Regions from separate parts of the Micromonospora sp. SL1-18 genome, predicted to be linked through region 4. Evidence: riboswitches for the same ligand, from Rfam matches in the RefSeq annotation. Region 4 holds a riboswitch; each other region holds the start of a gene.
The links. A riboswitch is a leader RNA that binds a small molecule or an ion and turns the genes downstream of it on or off. The one in region 4 is predicted to bind cyclic di-AMP.
Positions count from the first base shown of each region.

Region 1: linked by a shared signal. The riboswitch ahead of ACNAW0_RS03565 (coiled-coil domain-containing protein) and the one ahead of ACNAW0_RS02370 (C39 family peptidase) in region 4 are both predicted to bind cyclic di-AMP.
Region 2: linked by a shared signal. The riboswitch ahead of ACNAW0_RS09235 (transglycosylase family protein) and the one ahead of ACNAW0_RS02370 (C39 family peptidase) in region 4 are both predicted to bind cyclic di-AMP.
Region 3: linked by a shared signal. The riboswitch ahead of ACNAW0_RS23410 (NlpC/P60 family protein) and the one ahead of ACNAW0_RS02370 (C39 family peptidase) in region 4 are both predicted to bind cyclic di-AMP.

Region 1 covers NZ_JBLROA010000005.1:55,144-60,019, forward strand. The annotation lists gene ACNAW0_RS03555 (HelD family protein) at 1-1,338, shown strand, start outside; gene ACNAW0_RS03560 (cation diffusion facilitator family transporter) at 1,426-2,340, shown strand; cyclic di-AMP (ydaO/yuaA leader) riboswitch at 2,486-2,619, shown strand; gene ACNAW0_RS03565 (coiled-coil domain-containing protein) at 2,624-3,691, shown strand; gene ACNAW0_RS03570 (hypothetical protein) at 3,800-4,318, shown strand; gene ACNAW0_RS03575 (SRPBCC family protein) at 4,338-4,790, opposite strand.
Region 2 covers NZ_JBLROA010000014.1:1,109-5,984, reverse strand. The annotation lists gene htpG (molecular chaperone HtpG) at 1-100, shown strand, start outside; gene ACNAW0_RS09245 (LLM class flavin-dependent oxidoreductase) at 219-1,124, opposite strand; gene ACNAW0_RS09240 (glycoside hydrolase family 3 protein) at 1,323-3,143, shown strand; cyclic di-AMP (ydaO/yuaA leader) riboswitch at 3,286-3,459, shown strand; gene ACNAW0_RS09235 (transglycosylase family protein) at 3,459-4,118, shown strand; gene ACNAW0_RS09230 (YbaB/EbfC family DNA-binding protein) at 4,302-4,763, shown strand.
Region 3 covers NZ_JBLROA010000058.1:21,962-26,837, forward strand. The annotation lists gene ACNAW0_RS23400 (C40 family peptidase) at 1-421, shown strand, start outside; gene ACNAW0_RS23405 (N-acetylmuramoyl-L-alanine amidase) at 485-2,530, opposite strand; cyclic di-AMP (ydaO/yuaA leader) riboswitch at 2,767-2,904, shown strand; gene ACNAW0_RS23410 (NlpC/P60 family protein) at 2,917-3,951, shown strand; gene dcd (dCTP deaminase) at 4,023-4,601, opposite strand; gene ACNAW0_RS23420 (pyridoxamine 5'-phosphate oxidase family protein) at 4,680-4,876, shown strand, end outside.
Region 4 covers NZ_JBLROA010000003.1:126,604-131,479, reverse strand. The annotation lists gene ACNAW0_RS02380 (CDP-glycerol glycerophosphotransferase family protein) at 1-892, shown strand, start outside; gene ACNAW0_RS02375 (alpha/beta fold hydrolase) at 905-1,672, opposite strand; gene ACNAW0_RS02370 (C39 family peptidase) at 1,774-2,643, opposite strand; cyclic di-AMP (ydaO/yuaA leader) riboswitch at 2,847-2,988, opposite strand; gene ACNAW0_RS02365 (hypothetical protein) at 3,279-4,058, opposite strand; gene ACNAW0_RS02360 (hypothetical protein) at 4,210-4,719, opposite strand.

The DNA of each region.
Region 1 (4,876 bases), on a different contig from region 4:
CACTCGCTCGGCTCGCTCTTCCCGGGCATGTCGGCGACCCGTACCGACCTGCCGGAGGTGGCGGCGGTGAAGGGGTCGCTGCGGATGCGCCGGGTGCTGGAACGCGCGGTCCGGGACGCGGTGCCGGATTCCCCCACCGAGCTGCGCCTGCTCTACCGGGGCGAGCTGCTCCGGCTGGGCCGGGCCGAGCTGGACGCGATCCGGGACCGGGCCCTGCCGCGCGGCGCGCGCCGCAACGAGGTGCGACGGGGCGGCTTCGACGCCGTCCTCGCCGCCCTGTACGGACAGGCTCGCGGGCTGCGGATCGGCCGGCTGCCGGAGCAGCCCGCGTTCGAGGACGAGATCATCGAGCGGCCGGAGTTCCGCGAGTTCCTCAAGGCCTGGTGGCCCCGGCTGCACCCGCGGCACGTGCTCGGCTGGCTGGCCCGCCCCGAGCGGCTGCGCCGGTACGCCGGCGGGATCCTGGCGGCCGACGAGATCCGGCTGCTGACGCGGGCGTACCGGACCCTGGACGCCGAGGGGCCGACCATCGCCGACATCGCGCTGCTGGACGAGCTGGACGCGCTGCTCGGCAAGCCGGTGCAGCGGGCGAAGCCGAGGCGCGACCCGTTCCAGCTCGCCGGGGGCGTTCGCGAGCTGAGCACGTTCGCCGACCGGCAGCGGGCGGCCCGGGCCGCCGCCCGGGAGCGCCCGGAGGACTACCGCGACTACGCCCACGTGGTGGTCGACGAGGCGCAGGACGTCTCCCCGATGCAGTGGCGGATGATCGGCCGCCGGGGCCGGCTGGCCTCCTGGACCGTGGTGGGCGACCCGGCGCAGACCGCCTGGACGGGTGACGCGGGTGAGCTGACCCGGGCCCGGGACCAGGCGCTGGGGCAGCGCCGCCGGTACCGGTACGAGCTGACCACCAACTACCGCAACTCCGCCGAGATCTTCGCGGTGGCGGCGGCGGAGATCCGCCGCCGCTACCCGGACCTGGCGCTGCCGACCGCGGTGCGCTCCACCGGGGTGCCGCCGGTCGAGCGGATCGTGCCCGCCGCCGAGCTGCCGGCCGCGACCGTGGCCGCGGCCGGCGCGCTGCTGGCCGAGGTCGAAGGGACGGTCGGCGTGATCACGCCGGTGCCGCGCCGGGACGAGGTCGCCGGCTGGCTGGGCGACCTCGGCGGCGGCCGACTCCAGGTGGTGACCAGCCTCCAGGCCAAGGGCATGGAGTACGACGGGGTGGTGCTGGTGGCGCCGAGCGAGATCCGGGCCGATCAGGGTTCGGGCGTACGGACCCTCTACGTGGCGCTGTCCCGGGCCACCCAGCGCCTGACCACCCTCGACCCGGTCGGCTGACGACGGTCGGGCCCCGGCTCACTTGCATACATAGCGATGTGAGCATAAATTGGGCCCCGCCGGGGTGACGGGCGAAAGGGTGTGGGCGTGGGCGCAGGTCATGACCACAGCGGCACGGTCACCAACGCCGCACACCGCCACCGGGGTCGGCTCTGGGCCGCGCTCGGGCTGCTCGCCGCCCTCATGCTGGCCGAGGCGGGGACCGCGTTCGCCACCGATTCGCTGGCCCTGCTCTCCGACGCCGGGCACATGTTCACCGACGTGCTTGGCATCGGCATGGCGCTCGCCGCGATCACCGCCACCCGGCGGGCCAACACCGATCCGCAACGCACCTTCGGGCTCTACCGGCTGGAGGTGCTGGCCGCGCTCGCCAACGCGGTGCTGCTCGGCGCGGTCGCCGCCTACGTGTTCGTCGAGGCGGTACGCCGGTTCGGCAGGCCGCCGGAGGTGCTCGCCGGGCCGATGCTGGCCGTGGCGGTGCTCGGCCTGCTCGCCAACCTGGCCGCGTTCGCGCTGCTGCGGACGGGCGCGCAGGAGAGCATCAACGTGCGCGGAGCGTATCTGGAGGTGCTCGGCGACGTGCTGGGCTCGCTCGGGGTGATCGCCGCCGCCCTGGTCATCACGTTCACCGACTGGTGGTGGGCCGACCCGCTGGTCGCCGTCGCGATCGGGCTGTTCATCCTGCCGCGCACCTGGCGGCTCGGCAGGGCCGCGGTGCGCATCCTGGTGCAGGCCGCCCCGGAGCACCTCCAGGTGACCGCGGTGCGCGATCGGCTGGCCGCTGTGCCTGGGGTCGCCGAGGTGCACGACCTGCACGTCTGGACCCTCACCTCGGGCATGGACGTGACCTCGGCGCACCTGACCACGACGCCCGGCGCGGAGGTGGGCGAGGTGCTGGCCGCGGCGCGGGCCGCACTGCACGAGGACTTCCGGATCGATCACGCCACGTTGCAGATCGAACCCGGAGCGTCAACCGGCGCATGCGGACCTGTGGAGTGGTAATTAGGACAAACTTAAATTCAAGTGGCTATTGTGCATCTGTGCCGGCTTTAGCCCGATTCTCGGTCCCCGTCGCCGGGGGCCGGTCGGCGTACGGCCGGTAGGCTCGGTCGCGGTCTCCACCCGGCGGCGCGTTTCGGCGCCGGGGCGGCGGCCGTCGCCTAATCGCCAGCAGCACGGCGAGCCGGGGAACCACGTTCCTGGGGTGCATCCGCGTCAGCGGTAGGGATCTTCCGTCCCGAACCCGTCAGCTAACCCGGTCGGCGGTTGACGGAAGGACACGTGAATGCCACCTGTGGCACCTGTACGACGGACGGCCGCCCGGTTGGCGGCCCTGCTCGTCGCGACGCTCGCCCTCGGCGTCGCGGCCGCGCCGGTCTCCCCCGCCTCGGCGGCCGCCCCGACCGGCCTGCTTGCCGCCCCGCCCGGCGACGAGGGCGGCACCCCGGCGCTGCGCGCTCAGCTCGACGCGGCCAGCAAGGGCTGGCTGGACGCGCGGGCGGCGCTGAAGCGGTCGGTGCAGCGGCAGCAACAGCTCACCACCCAGCTCAAGACCGTCAACGCCGAGCTGGGCGTACGCGACGCCAAGGTCGGCGAGATCGCCGGGGTCGCGTACCGGACCGGGCGGCTCGGCACCGCCGCGGCGCTGCTCGACACCAGCAGCCCGGAGGGCTTCATGGACCGGGCCGCCACGCTGCAACAGGTCGCCGCGCACGAGGACCGCGCGCTGCGCAACCTGATCGACACCCGGGACCAGTCCACCCGCACCCAGGCCGCGCTCGACGGCGAGATCCGGGAGCAACGCAAGCAGGTCGCGGTGATGGCCAAGCGCAAGGAACAGGCGGAACACGCGCTGGAACTGGCCAACAAGAAGGCCGCCAGCACGAGCGGCGGGGGCAGCGTGCAGGGCACCTCGCGGGCCAACGCCAAGGCGGCACCGCGCAACGCCGACGGCTCCTGGCCCTCGGAGTCGTGCAGCGTGAACGACCCGACCCCGGCCAACGGCTGCATCACCCCGCGCATGATGCACGCGCTCCAGCAGGCCAAGGCGGCCGGGTTCACCCGCTACGTCTCCTGCTACCGGCCCAGCGGCTCGGGCGAGCACCCCAAGGGCCGGGCCTGCGACTTCGCCGCCCAGAAGGGCGGCTTCGGCGGGGTGGCCACCGGCGGCGACAAGACGTACGGCAACAACCTGGCCGCGTACTTCATCCGCAACGCCGACCCGCTCGCCGTGCTCTACGTGATCTGGTACAAGCAGATCTGGCTGCCCAGCAGCGGCTGGAAGGCGTACAGCGGCGGCAACGGCGACCCGTCCAGCGACCACACCAACCACGTGCACCTGTCGGTGTACTGAGGCTCGCCGGTGGCCCGCCGCCCGGCGGGCCACCTACGCCCACCGACGTACGTCGGAGGTCGCCGTGCGTCCGACGACGCGGGGCCGGCGAGGACCGAGCATCGGGGCATGAGCCGACTCTCACCCGCCGGACGCAAGGCCCTGCTCACCCTGCACCTGGTCACCGCGCTGGGCTGGCTCGGCGTCGACCTGGTGCTGCTGGCCCTCGGTGTCGCCGGCCTACGCGGAGCCGACCCCGAGGTGGTCTATCCAGCGGCGGGTCTGCTGGTCACGTACCTCTTCGCCCCGCTGAGCGTGCTGGTCTGGCTGGTCGGGCTGGCCAGCGCGCTGTTCACCCCGTGGGGGCTGCTGCGCTGGCGCTGGGTGCTGGTCAAGTTCGTGATCACCACGGCGATGCTGGGGTTGGTGCTGCTGCTGCTCACCCCGACCGTGCGCCGGCTCGGCGAGCTGGGGCCGGACCTCACCGCCCGGGACCGGCTGGACCTGGTCATCCCGCCGACGGTCTCCAGCACCCTGCTGATCGTCACGACCGTGCTGTCCACCTACAAGCCGTGGGGGCGGCTGCGCCCGGCCGCCCCGACGGCCCGACGTCCGGAGTTGTCGCGAACCGCCGGGCGGCGGAGCTGACTGAAGAGCCCGCGGGCTCTCAGTCAGCCGGCCCCTCCAGGGCGGCCCTGAGCCGACTGGCGAGGCCGAGGTGGGCCGCCCGGGCCTGCCGGAAGGCGTACCCGAACAGGGGCGCCGGGGCGGAGAGGGTGATCTCGACGTCGATACGCACCACGCCGCCGGGCTCGTCCAGCAGCCGGGTGTGGTTGCGGACGGTGGTGGCCGGCTGCTGGCGGGCCACCGTCTCCACCTCGTCCTCGGTGGCGACCAGCACGTCCGCCTGGTAGGTGACCGGGAAGTGCAGCGGCCCGAGCTCCAGCCGGTCGGTGATCGCGTAGCTGGCCAGGGCGCCGGGGCGGGGCGGCAGCGGACGGACCCGGACGATCAGCGGATGCAGCTCACCCTGCCGGGTCAGGTCGCTGAGCAGGGCGAGCGCATCCGCCCGGGTGCAGCGGGCCTGCACGGTGTAGCTGAAACTGTCGCTGCTGAGCACGCCGTACTCCCTTGCCGTCGGCGATCCGCACGATCGTCGCGTAACCGGGGTTCGGCTGGCAACGGTCGACGAAAGCGTACGGAACC
Region 2 (4,876 bases), on a different contig from region 4:
GCTGCTGTATGGCATGGCGCTGCTCGCCGAGGGCGGGGAACTGGCCGACCCGTCCCGGTTCACCCGCATCCTCGCCGACCGGCTCGCCCGCACGCTGTAGAGCCGTTCTTCCGCCCGCCGCGGCAGTCACGCCGCGGCGGGCGGCAGTGAGTCACCTGCGGGGGGCTCAGGCCTGCCCACCGCCTGCTGCAGGTCGCTGAAGTCGCCCGGGTTGCGGATCAGGTCGACGCGGCGCGTTCGGCGGCGACCAGTTCGCGGACCGCGGGCGCAACCTCCTGGGCGAAGAGCCGGATCGCGGTGGGGTCGTCGGCGCCGAGGATGAACGCGGAGATGCCGTGGTCCAGGGTGAGTCCGGCCAGTTCCTCCACCCACTGCTCCGGGGGCCCGGCCAGGAAGCCGGAGGAGGACCGGGCGAACCGGCCGGAGACGTTGAGCAGCCGCCGCACCGAGCGCGGCTCCCGTCCGGCCGCCTCGGCGCTCTCGTCGATCAGCGCGTTCATCCCCGACAGCTCGGCCGGCCCGTTCGGCAGGTAGGACAGCGACGGCAGCCAGCCGTCCGCCGCCCGCCCGACCAGCCGCAGCATCCGCGGCTTGTACGCGCCCACCCAGATTCCCACCGGGTGTGCCGGCGCCGGACCGCGCTTCGCCCCGACCACCCGGTAGTGCTCACCCTCGACCCGGACCATGTCGCGCCGCTCGGTGTCCCAGGCCTCCCGGATCACCTGGATCGCCTCGTCGAGGGCGTCCACCGCCTGCCCGGGGCTCAGCCGTCGCCCGCCGACCGCCTCGATCGCCTCCCAGAACGCGCCGGCCCCGAGGCCCAGCTCGACCCGGCCGCCGGTGAGCAGGTCCAGGCTGGCCACGCTGCGCGCCAGCACCACCGGCTGGCGCAGGGGCAGGTTGAGCACGTTTCCGGCCAGCCGGATTCGGCTGGTCGCCGCGGCCACGAACGACATGAGCGTCCAGGTGTCCAGGAAGCCTGGCTGGTACGGGTGGTCCTGGAAGGTGACCAGGTCCAGGTTGACCTGTTCGCAGAGCTTGGCGAGCGCCACCACCTGTTCGAACTGGTCGGCGGCGGGGGTGATGAAGCCGCCGAAGGCCAACTCGTGTCCGTAGTCAGTCATGTCTCTCCGCCTGCATATTCCTGGGCCCGGCGGCCCTGCCGGACCTCGCCACCGTAGTCCGTGCCGGGATGACGCGCCCGCCGCTCCCGGAACCGCAAGGTTTGTTCACGATGTGCCTAACTCAGTGGTATCGATGAATGTCTGACCGGCATAGGGTGCTGGTGAACGGCCTCAGCGTTCCTCCGGAAGGAGTGACCCGTGATCCGCCACCGCCCCCTCGGCCTCGCCCTCCTCGTCGCGGTCACCGCCCTGGGCGCGCCCGCCCCGGCCACCGCCGCCGGCTACCCGTACCAGGACCCGACGCTGCCGGTCGCCACCCGCGTCGCCGACCTGCTCTCCCGGATGACCCTGGACGAGAAGATCGGCCAGATGACCCAGGCCGAGCGGGGCTCGGTCACGGCGAGCGACATCACCGCGTACCGGCTCGGTTCGGTGCTCTCCGGCGGCGGATCCGCGCCCACGCCCAACACCGCCACCGGTTGGGCGGACATGTACGACGGCTTCCAGCGCGGTGCCCTCGCCACCCCGCTGGCGATCCCGATGATCTACGGCGTTGACGCGGTGCACGGGCACAACAACGTGTACGGGGCGACGATCTTCCCGCACAACATCGGCCTGGGGGCGACCCGCGACCCGGCACTGGTGCAGCAGATCGGCCAGGCCGTGGCCGAGGAGGTCGCTGGCACCGGCGTCGACTGGGATTTCGCGCCCTGCCTCTGCGTCGCCCGCAACGACCGCTGGGGTCGTACCTACGAGTCGTTCGGTGAGACCCCCGATCTGCCGTCGAGCATGTCCACCCTGGTCACCGGCCTGCAGGGCAGCACGCTCGGTGGGGCCACCTCGGTGCTCGCCACCGCCAAGCACTACGTGGGCGACGGCGGCACCACCGGCGGGGTGGACCAGGGCAACACCCAGCTCAGCGAGGCCGACCTGCGGGCCGTCCACCTGCCCCCATTCCAGGCGGCGGTGCAGCGTGGCGTCGGCGCGGTGATGATCTCCTACAGCAGCTGGAACGGCGTGAAGATGCACGGCAACCAGTACCTGATCACGACCGTCCTCAAGGGAGAGCTGGGCTTCTCCGGCTTCGTCGTCTCCGACTGGAACGGCATCGACCAGATCGACGGCAAAGCCGGCTTCACCGCCGCCGAGGTCACCATGGCGATCAACGCCGGTATCGACATGGTCATGGTCCCCACCACCTGGAAGACCTTCATCAGCATGCTCCGCGCCGAGGTGCAGAACGGGCACGTGCCGATGAGCCGGATCGACGACGCCAACCGGCGGATCCTCACCAAGAAGTTCGAGCTCGGCCTCTTCGAGCGGCCGTACACCGACCGGAGCTGGACCCCGACGGTCGGCAGCGCCGCGCACCGGGCGCTCGCCCGGCAGGCCGTCCGCGAGTCCCAGGTGCTGCTGAAGAACTCCGGCGGCGTTCTGCCGCTGGCCCGGGACAACAACAAGATCTTCGTGGCCGGCAAGAACGCCGACAACATCGGCAACCAGAGCGGCGGGTGGACCATCTCCTGGCAGGGCTCGTCGGGCAACATCACCCCCGGCACAAGCATCCTCCAGGGCCTCCGTGCCGCGGTCGGTCCGACCACGACGGTCACCTACAACCAGCGCGGCACCGGCATCAACAGCAGCTACCGGGCCGCGATCGCGGTGGTCGGCGAGACACCGTACGCCGAGGGCCAGGGCGACCGCACCGGCGCCATGAGCCTGGACCGGGAGGACCTGCGCACCATCGCGACCCTGCGCAATGCCGGCGTACCCGTGATTGTGGTGCTGGTCTCCGGCCGGCCGCTGGACGTTGCCAGCGAGCTGCCGAACTGGACCGCGCTGCTCGCCGCCTGGCTTCCGGGCACCGAGGGTGCCGGCGTGGCCGACGTCCTCTTCGGCGGGTACGTGCCGACCGGAAAACTGCCGATGACCTGGATGAACTCCGCCAGCCAGCAGCCCATCAACGCCGGTGACGGCCAGCTTCCGCTCTTCCCGCAGGGCTTCGGCCTGACGTACTGAAGGGCGCTTGTAAGGCACCTGTGGACGTTACGCAACTCGTATGGTGCGGCCTTCGCTCGGCCGGGTGAAGAACTTCACAAGAAGTGGGCGATCGTCCGATTCCGTCCCTAACGTCGGCTGTGTTCGCGATCGCGGACACCACGGGCCGGTAACGCCTAATCCCGCCGCCGGCCCGTCGGTACCTGGACCTCAGGCGGGAGCGGGGGACCCACAAGTTCCTCGGTGCTCGACACCTCGGGGTGAAGCCGCCGTCCGGCGGCCGGGCTCCTCGGCCCGAACCCGACAGCTCACCTCGTCGGCGTGGAGGAAACCCACATGGCAACTGAATACGTCGCACGTAATCGACGACTCACCCAGCGTCGCGTCGTCGTCGGGGCGTTGGTCGTCGGCGCCGCCACCGGTGCCGCCGCCGTCCTCGGGCCAGCCGCCCCGGCCAGCGCGTCCAGCGTGAACTGGGACGCCGTCGCCCAGTGCGAGTCCGGCGGAAACTGGCACATCAACACCGGCAACGGCTACTACGGCGGTCTCCAGTTCTCGAAGAGCACCTGGAACGGCTACGGCGGCCAGAGGTACGCCAGCCGGGCCGACCTGGCCAGCCGCAGTGAGCAGATCGCCATCGCCGAGAAGGTCCTCGACGGGCAGGGCATCGGGGCCTGGCCGGTCTGCGGCAAGAAGGGCGGCTCGACGAAGCACTACTCGTCCACGTCGGAGTCCGCCAGCCAGAACTCGCCGAAGAAGGCGACCAGCAAGCGGGCGTCGCGGGACGAGCGACCGGCGACCCGCAGCTACCGGCGTACCGCGCCGAGCACAGGCGGCGCCGAAACCTACGTGGTCGAGCGCGGTGACACGCTGTCCGAGATCGCCCAGGAGCGGAGCCTCACCGGCGGCTGGCACGCGCTGTACGAGCGCAACAAGCAGGTGGTCGGCGACGACCCAGGCCTGATTTTCCCGGGCCAGCAGCTGAGCCTGCACTGACGCCCGCGAGCCGGGCGGCATCCGCCGCCCCGCGTCCCGCGCTGAACAAGGAGTGGCCACCCCGCCCGGGGTGGCCACTCCTTGCGTGAAACAGACCGTTAGGCGGCACCGGGCCGGGTCGGTGCCGGCGGGCGTGGTTGCTATGGTCACCATGCTCCGGAAAGACGTGAAGAAAGCGCGGCTATGACCAACGACCCGTTCACCGCGGCCGCGAGCCTCGATGAGCTGCTCACCAGGACCCAGCAGGCGCTGTCCTCGATGCGGTCCCGGGCCACCGAGCATGCTGACGTCGACCCGGAACAGTTGCTCCGCGCCGAGGGCAGCGCGGCCGACGGACGCGTGCGCGCTGTGGCCGTCCAGGGTGGTCGGATCCAGTCCGTCGTCGTCGAACCCGAGCTGGCCGAGGCAGGGTGGGCAGCGGTCTGCGGGCATGTCGTGGTGGCCGTCAACGCCGCCCTCGCCGACCTCGACGCCCAGGTCAATTCCTCGGCGCGGGCCGACGTCGACGCCCTGGCCGCGCGGCTCGGCGGGCTGCAGGAGCAGTCGGTACGGCAGATGGAACTGTTCAGCCGGGCGATGGAGGACGTGCTGGCCCGGCTCAACCGCAGCGGCGACGCGGGCACCCGGACCGGCCGCTCAGGCTGAGTGGGCACCCGACGTACGGCTGACGTGACCAGGCGGCCGACCACTTTCGTCTAGTGCGTAGAAAAGTAGTCACGAGAGCGACGAAAGCTATGGACAGGCTGACCGGAAGTCAG
Region 3 (4,876 bases), on a different contig from region 4:
GCGGCTGACCGCGATGCTGCCGGTGACCTCGATCCGCCCGGCGGGCTGCCCGGCCATCGACGGCGTGGTGAGCAACGCGGCGCGGACCGCCATCAAGACGGCCTGCGCCCAGGTCGGTGACCCGTACGTGTGGGGCGCCACCGGCCCGAACGCGTTCGACTGCTCCGGCCTCACCCAGTACGCCTACAAGGCGGCGGGCATCTCCCTCACCCACTTCACCGGCGCGCAGTGGCGGGAGGGCAGGGCCGTGTCCCGCAGCGATGCTCGCCCCGGTGACCTGGTCTTCTTCTTCAGCGACCTGCACCACGTCGGCCTCTACCTCGGCAACGGCATCATGGTGCACGCGCCACGGACCGGCAAACCGGTCCAGGTGGGTTCGCTCAGCTACATGCCGGTCGCCGGCTTCCGCCGCGTCACCTGATCCTCCCGACCACCACGAAGGCCCCCGGTCCGCACGGACCGGGGGCCTTCGTTTCGTCCCGGATCAGCGGGGCGCGTTCTCCGCCGCCGGCTGGATCTGCACGTCGTCGAGGTTGACGTACATCACCCGGTGGCCGAACTGGACCTGCACGTACTGGAGCTGGCCGCGGACGACCGTGCGGTCATCCGGCGACGAGCCGTCGAAGGAGACGGCCCGGTAGTACTCGCTCGGCAGGACGCCGCCGACCGCGTACCGCTGGCCGGCCTTGAACGTGTACTGCAGCGGAGCGATGCCCTGGAAGGGAATGGTGGACGGGTAGGCGGCCCGCTCCGGGTAGGCCCGCCCGTACACCGGGATGGTGGCCTTTCCGGGCTTGGGGGTCACCACGAAGCCGTTGGCCCACTTCGCCGCCGGCGCCGAGGCCGGGTTGTAGAACCAAGCCTTCTGGCCGAGGTACCAGATCGCCGTCCAGTCGCCCTGGATTTCGGCGATGGCGTACGTCTGACCGGCCGAGGCGCGGGCGCCGTGGTCGGAGATGTACATGGTGTTCGGTGTGCCCTTGTCGTTCAGCCCCAGGTCGTTGACCAACGGTGCGGTCGGGCTCGGGGCGGCGCGCAGGATGACCGAGGAGGAGCCGCGCAGCGGGCAGGGCTCGGGGTCCGGCGGCGGCTTCGGGACGCCCGGCGGCTGCCGGTTGCAGCCGTAGAAGGCCGGCTTGTTGTTCGCGTAGTCCGGGTCGATGGTGACCAGGCCGGTGTGCGGCGTGCCGGTCGAGTGGAACGGCGCCTTCAGCAGGTCGAAGTAGTGCGACCAGTTCCAGTACGGGCCCGGGTCCCAGTGCATCGGGCCGACGTTCGCGGGGGCGATGCCGGGGACGTTGTCGTGGCCGAGGATGTGCTGCCGGTCCAGCGGGATCTGGAACCGCAGCGCCAGGTGTCGGACCAGCTTGGCGGAGGCCCGGTACAGCGCCTCGGTGTACCAGGTGCCGTGGCCGGCGAAGCCCTCGTGCTCGATGCCGATGGACTTGGCGTTGACGTACCAGTTGCCGGCGTGCCAGCCGACGTTTTTCGCCTTGATGTGCTGCGCGACGTACCCGTCCACCGACCGCAGCGTGTAGTGCCAGCCCAGGTAGGTCACGTCCTGAACCTGGCCCAGGCTGGGGCCGAAGTAGCCCTCGGTGTCGTGGATGATGATGTACTCGAGCTTCTGCTGGGCCGGCCGGTTGCCGATGTCGTAGTTGCCGTAGTCCCAGGTTTTGGTCTTCGGGATGTAGTACTCCCCGTACGGCGCGGGGATCCACTCGCAGGCGAGGCGGACCGGGCACTCCAGGCCGTCCGGCCGCTCGGCGCGGCGCAGCCCGAGCTGGTGCAGCCCGGACTGGTCCGGTTTCACCGTCGTGGCGGCGAGGGTCACCTGCTGGCCGTCGTCGGTGGTCCGGCTGGCGCCCTGGCTGATCTGGTCGTACACCTCGTCGGCGAAGGCCGCCGCGGCGTCCTCGGTGTCCGCGCCGGAATACCGGGCCACCGCGCCGTACCAGGCCGCCGGGTCGCTGCCGGCACCGACCGGCCCACCCAGCTGCTGCTGGTACGACGCCAGCAGCGCCGCCCCGCCGCGGATGTTGGCCGCCGCGTCGTCGCGCAGCGTCTCCTTCGACTCGCCGGTCAGGTTGGCGGCCGCGTCGAGGGTCTGCAGCGAAGCCTGGGGCAGGGTGTCCCCGGACGGCTCGGCGGCGGCGGTCAGGTCAAGGTTGAGCGGCCGGGACTCGTCGCCGCGCGGGTCCTCGTTCTCGTCCACGTGCGCGCTGGACGGGGTCGAGGCGACCTGCTCGGCGTCGGTGAGGTGCATCGGGCCGTAGCCGCCGCTGGTGCTGGGCTGGCCTGGGTGGGTGTCCCAGCGGGATTCCAGGTAAGAGACGCCGAGCAGCACGTTCTGCGGCACGCCGTACTCCGCTGCCGCGGCGGCGTACTGCTGCTGGCGGTCGGGGCTGTCGGTGGTCCCGGCGGCGAGGGGCGCCGCCGCGGTGGGACCGGTGGTCGCGATAGCGGTGGCCGCCGCGACGGCGGCGGCCAGCAGTATCCGTCTGCGCGATGGCAGGGCTGTGAGGTGCATCAAACCTCCAGATCGGGATGGGGGTCACTGCTTCCTCACCCTTGCTCCGCGCATGGCGTCCGGTCAATACCTTTCCAGATAACGATGCAGTCCGAAAGAAATCTTCACCCTCGGCGGTCGTGGCCGAGAATTTGCGTACGGAGTGTCACGGCGTCTCGGGTTGCGGATTGATAACGGCGATCTCTACTCTGTTCACTCGTCGGCCGGTAGCTTCACCGTCCAGCCCGGGTGGTGACGGTCGGACACCGCCGAGTCGCCTCCGTGCGAACCGGGGACCCAGGTACCTGGGGTGAATCCGCACCGCGGTGCGGTAGGGCGGCTCCCTTCCCGCCCGAACCCGTCAGCTAACCCGGTAGGCGGTCGGGAAAGAAGGAGTACGGAGCCCGGTGGCAAACCATGCCCCGCGGCCACCGTCGGTCCGGTCGGTCGACCGGTCGGCGGCTGCGCCGCGTCCACGCTGGTCCCGCTTCACCACCACCCTCGCGGCCCTGGTCGGCACCGTCGTCGTCCTGACCGGCGGCGCCACGGCGGCCCACGCCGACCCGACGGTCGCCGAGATCGAGCGCCAGATCGACCAGGACTGGAACAAGCTCGAACCGATCATCGAACAGGTCAACGCCACCCGCGAGGACCTCGCCGCCAAGCGCAAGAAGGCCGCCGCGCTGGCCAAGCAGATCGCCCCGTTGCAGGCCAAGGTCGATCAGGCCCTCGGGCAGGTCGGCGGCCTCGCCGTCAACGCGTACAAGGGCGACAACATCTCCACCGTCAACGCGCTGCTGGGCAGCAAGTCGCCCGGCCAGCTGGTCGACAGCCTGGAACTGCTCGACCGCTTCGCGCACCGCCAGCAGCGGCAGGTGCAGGCCGTGGCCGACCTGCGCGACCGGTTGGCCGCGAAGAAGAAGCCGCTGGACAACATGATCGCCCAGCTGGCCCGGACCGAGGCCCAGCTCGCGGCCAAGAAGAAGCAGATCGACGCCGAGATCGCCCGGCTGCAGAAGCTGCGGCTCAAGGTGTACGGCAACGGCGGTGGCGGCCCGCTGCGCCCGGCGCCCTGCCCCGCCGGCTACCCGGGTGGCCCCGCCGGGGTCGCGGTCAAGTTCGCCTGCGCCCAGATCGGCAAGATCTACGTCTGGGGCGCCGCCGGTCCGGACCACTACGACTGCTCCGGCCTGACGATGGCGGCCTGGGACAGGGCCGGCTCCTCGCTGCCGCACAACGCCCGGCAGCAGCACAACGTCACCCGGCGGGTGAGCCGCAGCGAGCTGCGCCCCGGCGACCTGGTCTTCTACTACAGCGACCTGCACCACGTCGCCATGTACGTCGGTAACGGCTGGGTGGTGCACGCCTCCCAGTCGGGCAAGCCGATCACGATGAAACGCGTCGACGACGGCCAGATCAACAGCTACGGCCGCCCCGGCTGAGGTGAAAGCAGGGGCCCCCTGTTAACGCCTGCGGTAGAGGAAGGGGCCCCTGTTAACACCGGGCCGGCCGGTCAACGGGTCGGCCAGATCCGCCAGTTCTGCCAGGAGCGGCTCGGGGTCGGGCCGCGCTGCCCCTGGTAGCGCGAGCCGTAGACCGCGGAGCCGTACGGGTGCTCGGCCGGCGACGAGAGCCGGAAGATGCAGAGCTGGCCGATCTTCATGCCCGGCCAGAGGGTGATCGGCAGGTTCGCCACGTTGGAGAGCTCCAGCGTGACGTGCCCGGAGAAGCCCGGGTCGATGAAACCGGCGGTCGAGTGGGTGAGCAGCCCGAGCCGGCCCAGGCTCGACTTGCCCTCGAGGCGTGCGGCGAGCTGGTCGCCCAGCGAGATCACCTCGAGCGTCGAGGCGAGCACGAACTCGCCCGGGTGCAGCACGAACGGCTCCCCCTCGGGCACCTCGACCGTCGAGGTCAGGTCGTCCTGCCGCGACGCCGGGTCGATGTGCGTGTAGAGGTGGTTGTTGAAGACCCGGAAGAGCCGGTCCAGGCGTACGTCGATGCTGGATGGCTGCACCAGCGCGGGCTCGAAGGGCTCCAGCGCGAGCGTGCCCGCCTCGATCTCGGAGGCCAGGTCGCGGTCGGATAGCAGCATCGCAACACCATAGCGACCGGTACGGGCGACCTGCGTGTCGGACTGCGCGCTCGTACACTTGTTCGATAGAATGTCCGCATGGCTTCCTGGTCCGAATTCGCCGCCGACGAGCCCCGCCTCGCCGACGAGATCCGCCTTCTCCTGCAGCAGTACGGGCCGGGTTTCGGCTACCTCGCCACGGTCCGCGCCGACGGCGGTCCCCGGGTCCACCCGGTCTCCCCGGTCATCACCGACGGAGGGCTCTACTGCTTCGTCATCGACTCGCCCAAGCGCCG
Region 4 (4,876 bases):
CTGCCTGCGCCTCTCGCAGCTCACGCACGTGCAGCTGCATCACGGCGACAGCGACAAGGCGCCCAGCGCCAATCCGGTCTCGGCGATCTTCGACCGGATCTTCGTGGCCGGGCAGGCCGCGATCGACCGGTACGCCCGGGCCGGCGTGACGATCCCCGCCGAGAAGTTCGTCGTGGTCGGCCGGCCCCAGGTGGAGGCGATCGAGGTACGCCGGGAGCCGGCCCGCGGCCTGGCGCAGCCGACCGTGCTCTACACGCCCACCTGGACGGGGCACCACGCCGACGCGAACTACTGCTCGCTGCCGGTCGCCGAGACGGTGATCCGCCGGCTGCTGGACCGGGGGGCCACGATCATCCTGCGGCACCACCCGTACACCACGCAGAACCCGGCCTCGGCGCGGCAGCTGGCCCGGCTGGCCGAGCTGCTGGCCGCGGACCAGGCGAAGACCGGCCGGGCGCACCTGTGGGGGGCGGCGGCCACCCGCGAGCTGACCCTGACAGACTGCGTCAACCGCTCCGACGCGCTGATCTCGGACGTCTCCGGGGTGGTCTCCGACTGGCTCTATTCCGGCAAGCCGTACGCGGTCACCGACATGGGCGCCGACGGTGAGCACTTCGTCGCACGGTTCCCCCTCGCCGGCTCGGGTTACGTGCTGCACCGGGACATGTCCAACGTGGACGAGGTGCTGACCGAGCTGCTCGACACCGACCCGAAGGCGGCGGTTCGCTGGGCCACCCGCACCCGCTACCTGGGCGACTTCCCCACCGAGTCGTACACCGAGGCGTTCCTCGACGCCGCCCGCCGCGAGCTCGACCCGGGCTGGGACCCGCCGGGCCCGCGCGCCACCGACATCGTCGCCCCCGACGGCTCGCCGCTCTCCCCCAGCGCCTGACGGGCGACGGCGTCACGGCCGGCCGGGCGCGGCGAACGGCGCGAGCAGGTCGAGGACGGCGGTGGGATCCTCGACGTGGGCGCTGTGCCCCAGGCCGGGAAGGGTGACGACGGGCACGCCCAGCTCCTTGAGCTGGGCGTCGGTGACCATCGGGTCGTGCTCGCCCCGGGCCAGCACGACCGAGGCGTCGGTGTCGGCCAGCAGGGCCGGCAGGTCCGGCGCGCCGACCGCGAACGCGGCCGGATCCATGGCCAGCCGCCAGCGGCCGTCCTCGCACCGCAGCCCGGCGTCCACCACCGGGTGGTCGGGGGCGAAGAGCCCCACCAGCCCGGCCACCCGCAGGTAGCGGCGGGCCGCCTCGTCCCGGCTGGCGAACCAGGTCACCGGCCGCTGGGCCAGCTCGCGCGCCTTGTCCAGCTCGGCCGGGGACCAGGTGACCTTGATGCCGAGCCCGATCACCGCGTCGACCGGCAGCCGCCGCGACCGCGCGGCCAGCGCCAGCGCCACCACCCCGCCGAGCGAGTGCCCGAGCAGCACCAGCCGGTCCCGGGGCCCGAGCCGCTCGGCCACCGGGCCGAGCCCCGCCACCACCCGCTCGGTCAGGGCCGCGAAGGAGTACGCCGGCAGCGGCGGCGACCAGCCGTGGCCGGCCAGGTCGGGGGCGAGCCAACGGCCCGCCCAGCGATGCTCCAGCTGCGGCGCCCAGGGCAGCCACACCTCACCGGTGGCACCCAGGCCGTGCAGCAGCAGCAGATGGCGGGCTCCCGTCTCGTCGGCCATACGGCGCAGTGTGCCACCGGACCGGCACGACGCGCGAGACCCCCGCGTACGCGGTCGGGCACCGGCTCGCAGGAGCCGGTGCCCGACGGGGAGGGGTGCGATCAGGCCGAGTAGCCTCGGGTGGCGGCCCAGTTCGCCAGGTCGATGGTGGTGATCCAGTACGAGGGCATCGCCGGGTTGGCCGAGTCGGCGATCAGCGCGGTCCGGCCGTTGTTCTTGTAGCCGACCACCGCGATGTAGTGGCCGCCGGGGAACGAGTGCCAGCCGCCGTCGGTGTCGGTGGCGGAGCCGGCGATGTTGACCACGACGCCACGACGGTGGCTGATCGCCTTGACCAGGTCGGCCTGGAGCTGGTCCATCTGCGCCGGCGTCGCGGCCTGGCCGGGGATCACGTGCGTCCGGTACGGGCTGCCCTTGACCATCTGGTTCAGCCCCCGGGTGGTGTCCTCGGCCGAGTCGGTGCCGTTCATGCCGGCGTTCAGCGGGGCGACCATCGCGTCCTGGGTGGTCTCGATGCCGCTCGCGCTCAGGGCGTTGCGCACGGCGGCCGGGCCGCAGTTCCAGTAGTCGGTCTGCGCCTCGTAGTTGTAGTTGAGGATCTTGCTCGACGGCGGCTTCGGCTTCGGCTTGCGGGTGACGTCCGGGTTCGCCTTGGCGGTGCTGGGCTTCGCCGACGGCGACGGCGACGCGGACGGGCTCGGCGACGCGCTCGGCGAGTCGGACTGGGACGGCGCCGGAGCGGCGGCCTGCGCCTCGCCGCGGCTGGCGACCTCACCGAGCCGGGGGGCCAGCTCGGTGACGGCGGACGCGCGCTCCTGCTGGGCGGGCGCGTCGCCGGTGCCGGTCAGCGCGACGCTGACGCCGCCGGCCAGCACGAGGGCCGCGGCGGAGCCGGCGACGATCTGGTAAGGGCGCTCGGTCACGAGGCGCCGCAGCTTACGGTTCAGGTGGTGCTTCACGTGTTCCTCCACGAGGGGCTGTGCGGCACACGCCGGCCCGACGCGCGGACGAGGTCACGCGCGTTGCCAGGCGGGATGGCCGCGGGAAGGGAAGCGCCCGGTGAGCCGGGCTGCGAGGGCGGTTACCGGAACTCGGCTCGCCGGTCAGGCGAGCGAGGGCACCGCCACTCCGTGGAGGCGGGGGGAGGATCGGGGGGTGGATGGCACGAGGAGGGCACTCCTTCCGTGGCCGCCTACCGGGTTAGCTGACGGATTCGGGCGGGAAGTAGGCCCTACCGCGGGTCGCAGCTCGCGGATTCACCCCGGTGTTGCACTGGGTCCCCGGTTCGTTTGATCACGATTGAGCGGGTCGGTACGGCGTCGCCACATGCGATCGGAAACCGCACCAGACGCGCCGACACTACCGGTGAGTTCACCGCCTGCCAAGCGCTCCTACCTGCTTAAACATCGGAATTGCGACGCCGACCGGAACAGCAGGCAACCTGACGTCACTCAATGGGACAAGCAGTTATCACGGGACTGCCGGGCCCGAATCGGACAACGGGTGGATGATCGGCCCGGAATTGCGGGAGTCGATCACCCGAGCCTACCCGGATGACCGTTTCCGCGCTTGCGGTGACCTCGCTCACCAGATTTTTGGTAACGATTCAGCCGACCCGCGCGGGACGGAAGCGGGCAGTGCGGACGCCGGTCGCGCCGGCCGGCACCGCCGCGCGGGCCAGGGCCACCGGCTCGGTGCGGCGTACCGAGACCGGGCGGGGGCGCAGCGCCTCAGCGGCGGCGTACGCCTCCGCGGCCAGGGTGCGGGCCGCCTCGGCGGCCACCTCGGCGTCGCGCCACGCCCGCTGCTCGCGCTCGGTGGCGGCCCGCCAGCCGGCCCGCCGGCCGTCGCGTGCCGCCCGGGCCAGGACGAACTCCTGCTCGGCCGGGTGCCGGCGCGGGTTCCACCCGTTGCGGTGGGCGAGGACGTCGGCGAGCTGCCGGCCGGTCAGGTCGCCCCGCCAGTGCGCCGCCATCGCCGCGTGGTGCAGCCACCGCTCCCGGGCCGCGTACTCGGCCGGCGTCCGGGGGGTCCGCGGCTCGGGCAGCACGACGGCGCCGGCGAGGCGCCGGGCGGCCTTCTCGGACTCGTCGTACGCCTCCCAGGCCCGTTCGGCCGCCTCCTGGGCGGTCAGCCACTGCTCGCGGCGCCGACGGGCGGTCCGCGCGGCCCCGGCGGCGGCCACCGCCACCTCGTCGGCGTACCGGCACAGGTCGGCGCGGCGGGCCGCCTCCTCGGCGGCCGGATCGGGGGCGGGATCCACCGGGCGCTCCGGCCGGGTGACCAGCACGGTCAGCACGCCCAGGGCGAGCAGGAGCAGGACCGACCAGATGGCGGCGGCCTCGGGAACCTTGGCGACGAAGTGATAGAGAACGATCTTCTGCATTGGTCGGTACCTCACGGGAACGGCGTGGCGGAGAGGCCCACACGGGCCCGCGGGGCGGGGCGCGACCGGGTACGGGCGCCGTCTGGCCGTCGTCGGGCGGGTGCGGGGTGAGGTTCGGTAAGGCAAGCGCGGGCCGCGGCCCGCGGGATCGTCAGCGGGCGGGCGGGGCCCGGGGGCCGGCGGCAGCCGGGACCAGCCCGACCAGGACACGCTGCCGGTCGACCGGAGCGGCCACGACCCGACCGGGCCCGCCGACCGAGAGGACCGCCCGCTCGGCATGGTCCAGGTCGCCCTGGACGACCTGCCGCTGGGCGGCGCCGGCCGGGTCGGTGCCGGGCGCCGCATGCTCGCCGCGGCCGGCCACCGCACCGGGCGCTCCCGTCCCGGCCCCGGCGACCGCGTCGGCGGCCCGGTCGGACCAGCGGAGCAGCCCCCGGAGGGCCGGGTTGGCACCGGGCTCGGGAGCGCTCAGGTGCCCGGCCCGGAGGGCCGACGTGTCGACTGCGGGCGTGGGGGCAGCCGCCTGAGCCGTCGCGGCCGGGCCCAGGGGCAACGCGGCGGCGCCGAGCGAGCAGGCGGCGACCACGGCCAGGCTGGCCAGCATGCGGGCGGTCCAACGCGCCACCCACCACAGGGGACAGGTGAGCGCGATCGGAAGCACGGATCCAAATTACCGCCGAAACGGCCGGAAAGCACCATCGCCGGGCGTGTCGCACTGGCCGAGGGAAGGCGGCACCGCCCAGGGTGGACAGCGGCCGGGCGGCGGGCTCCCGCCACGGGTCCGGCGGCGGAAGGACGCCGCGCGGCGGCCACCCGGC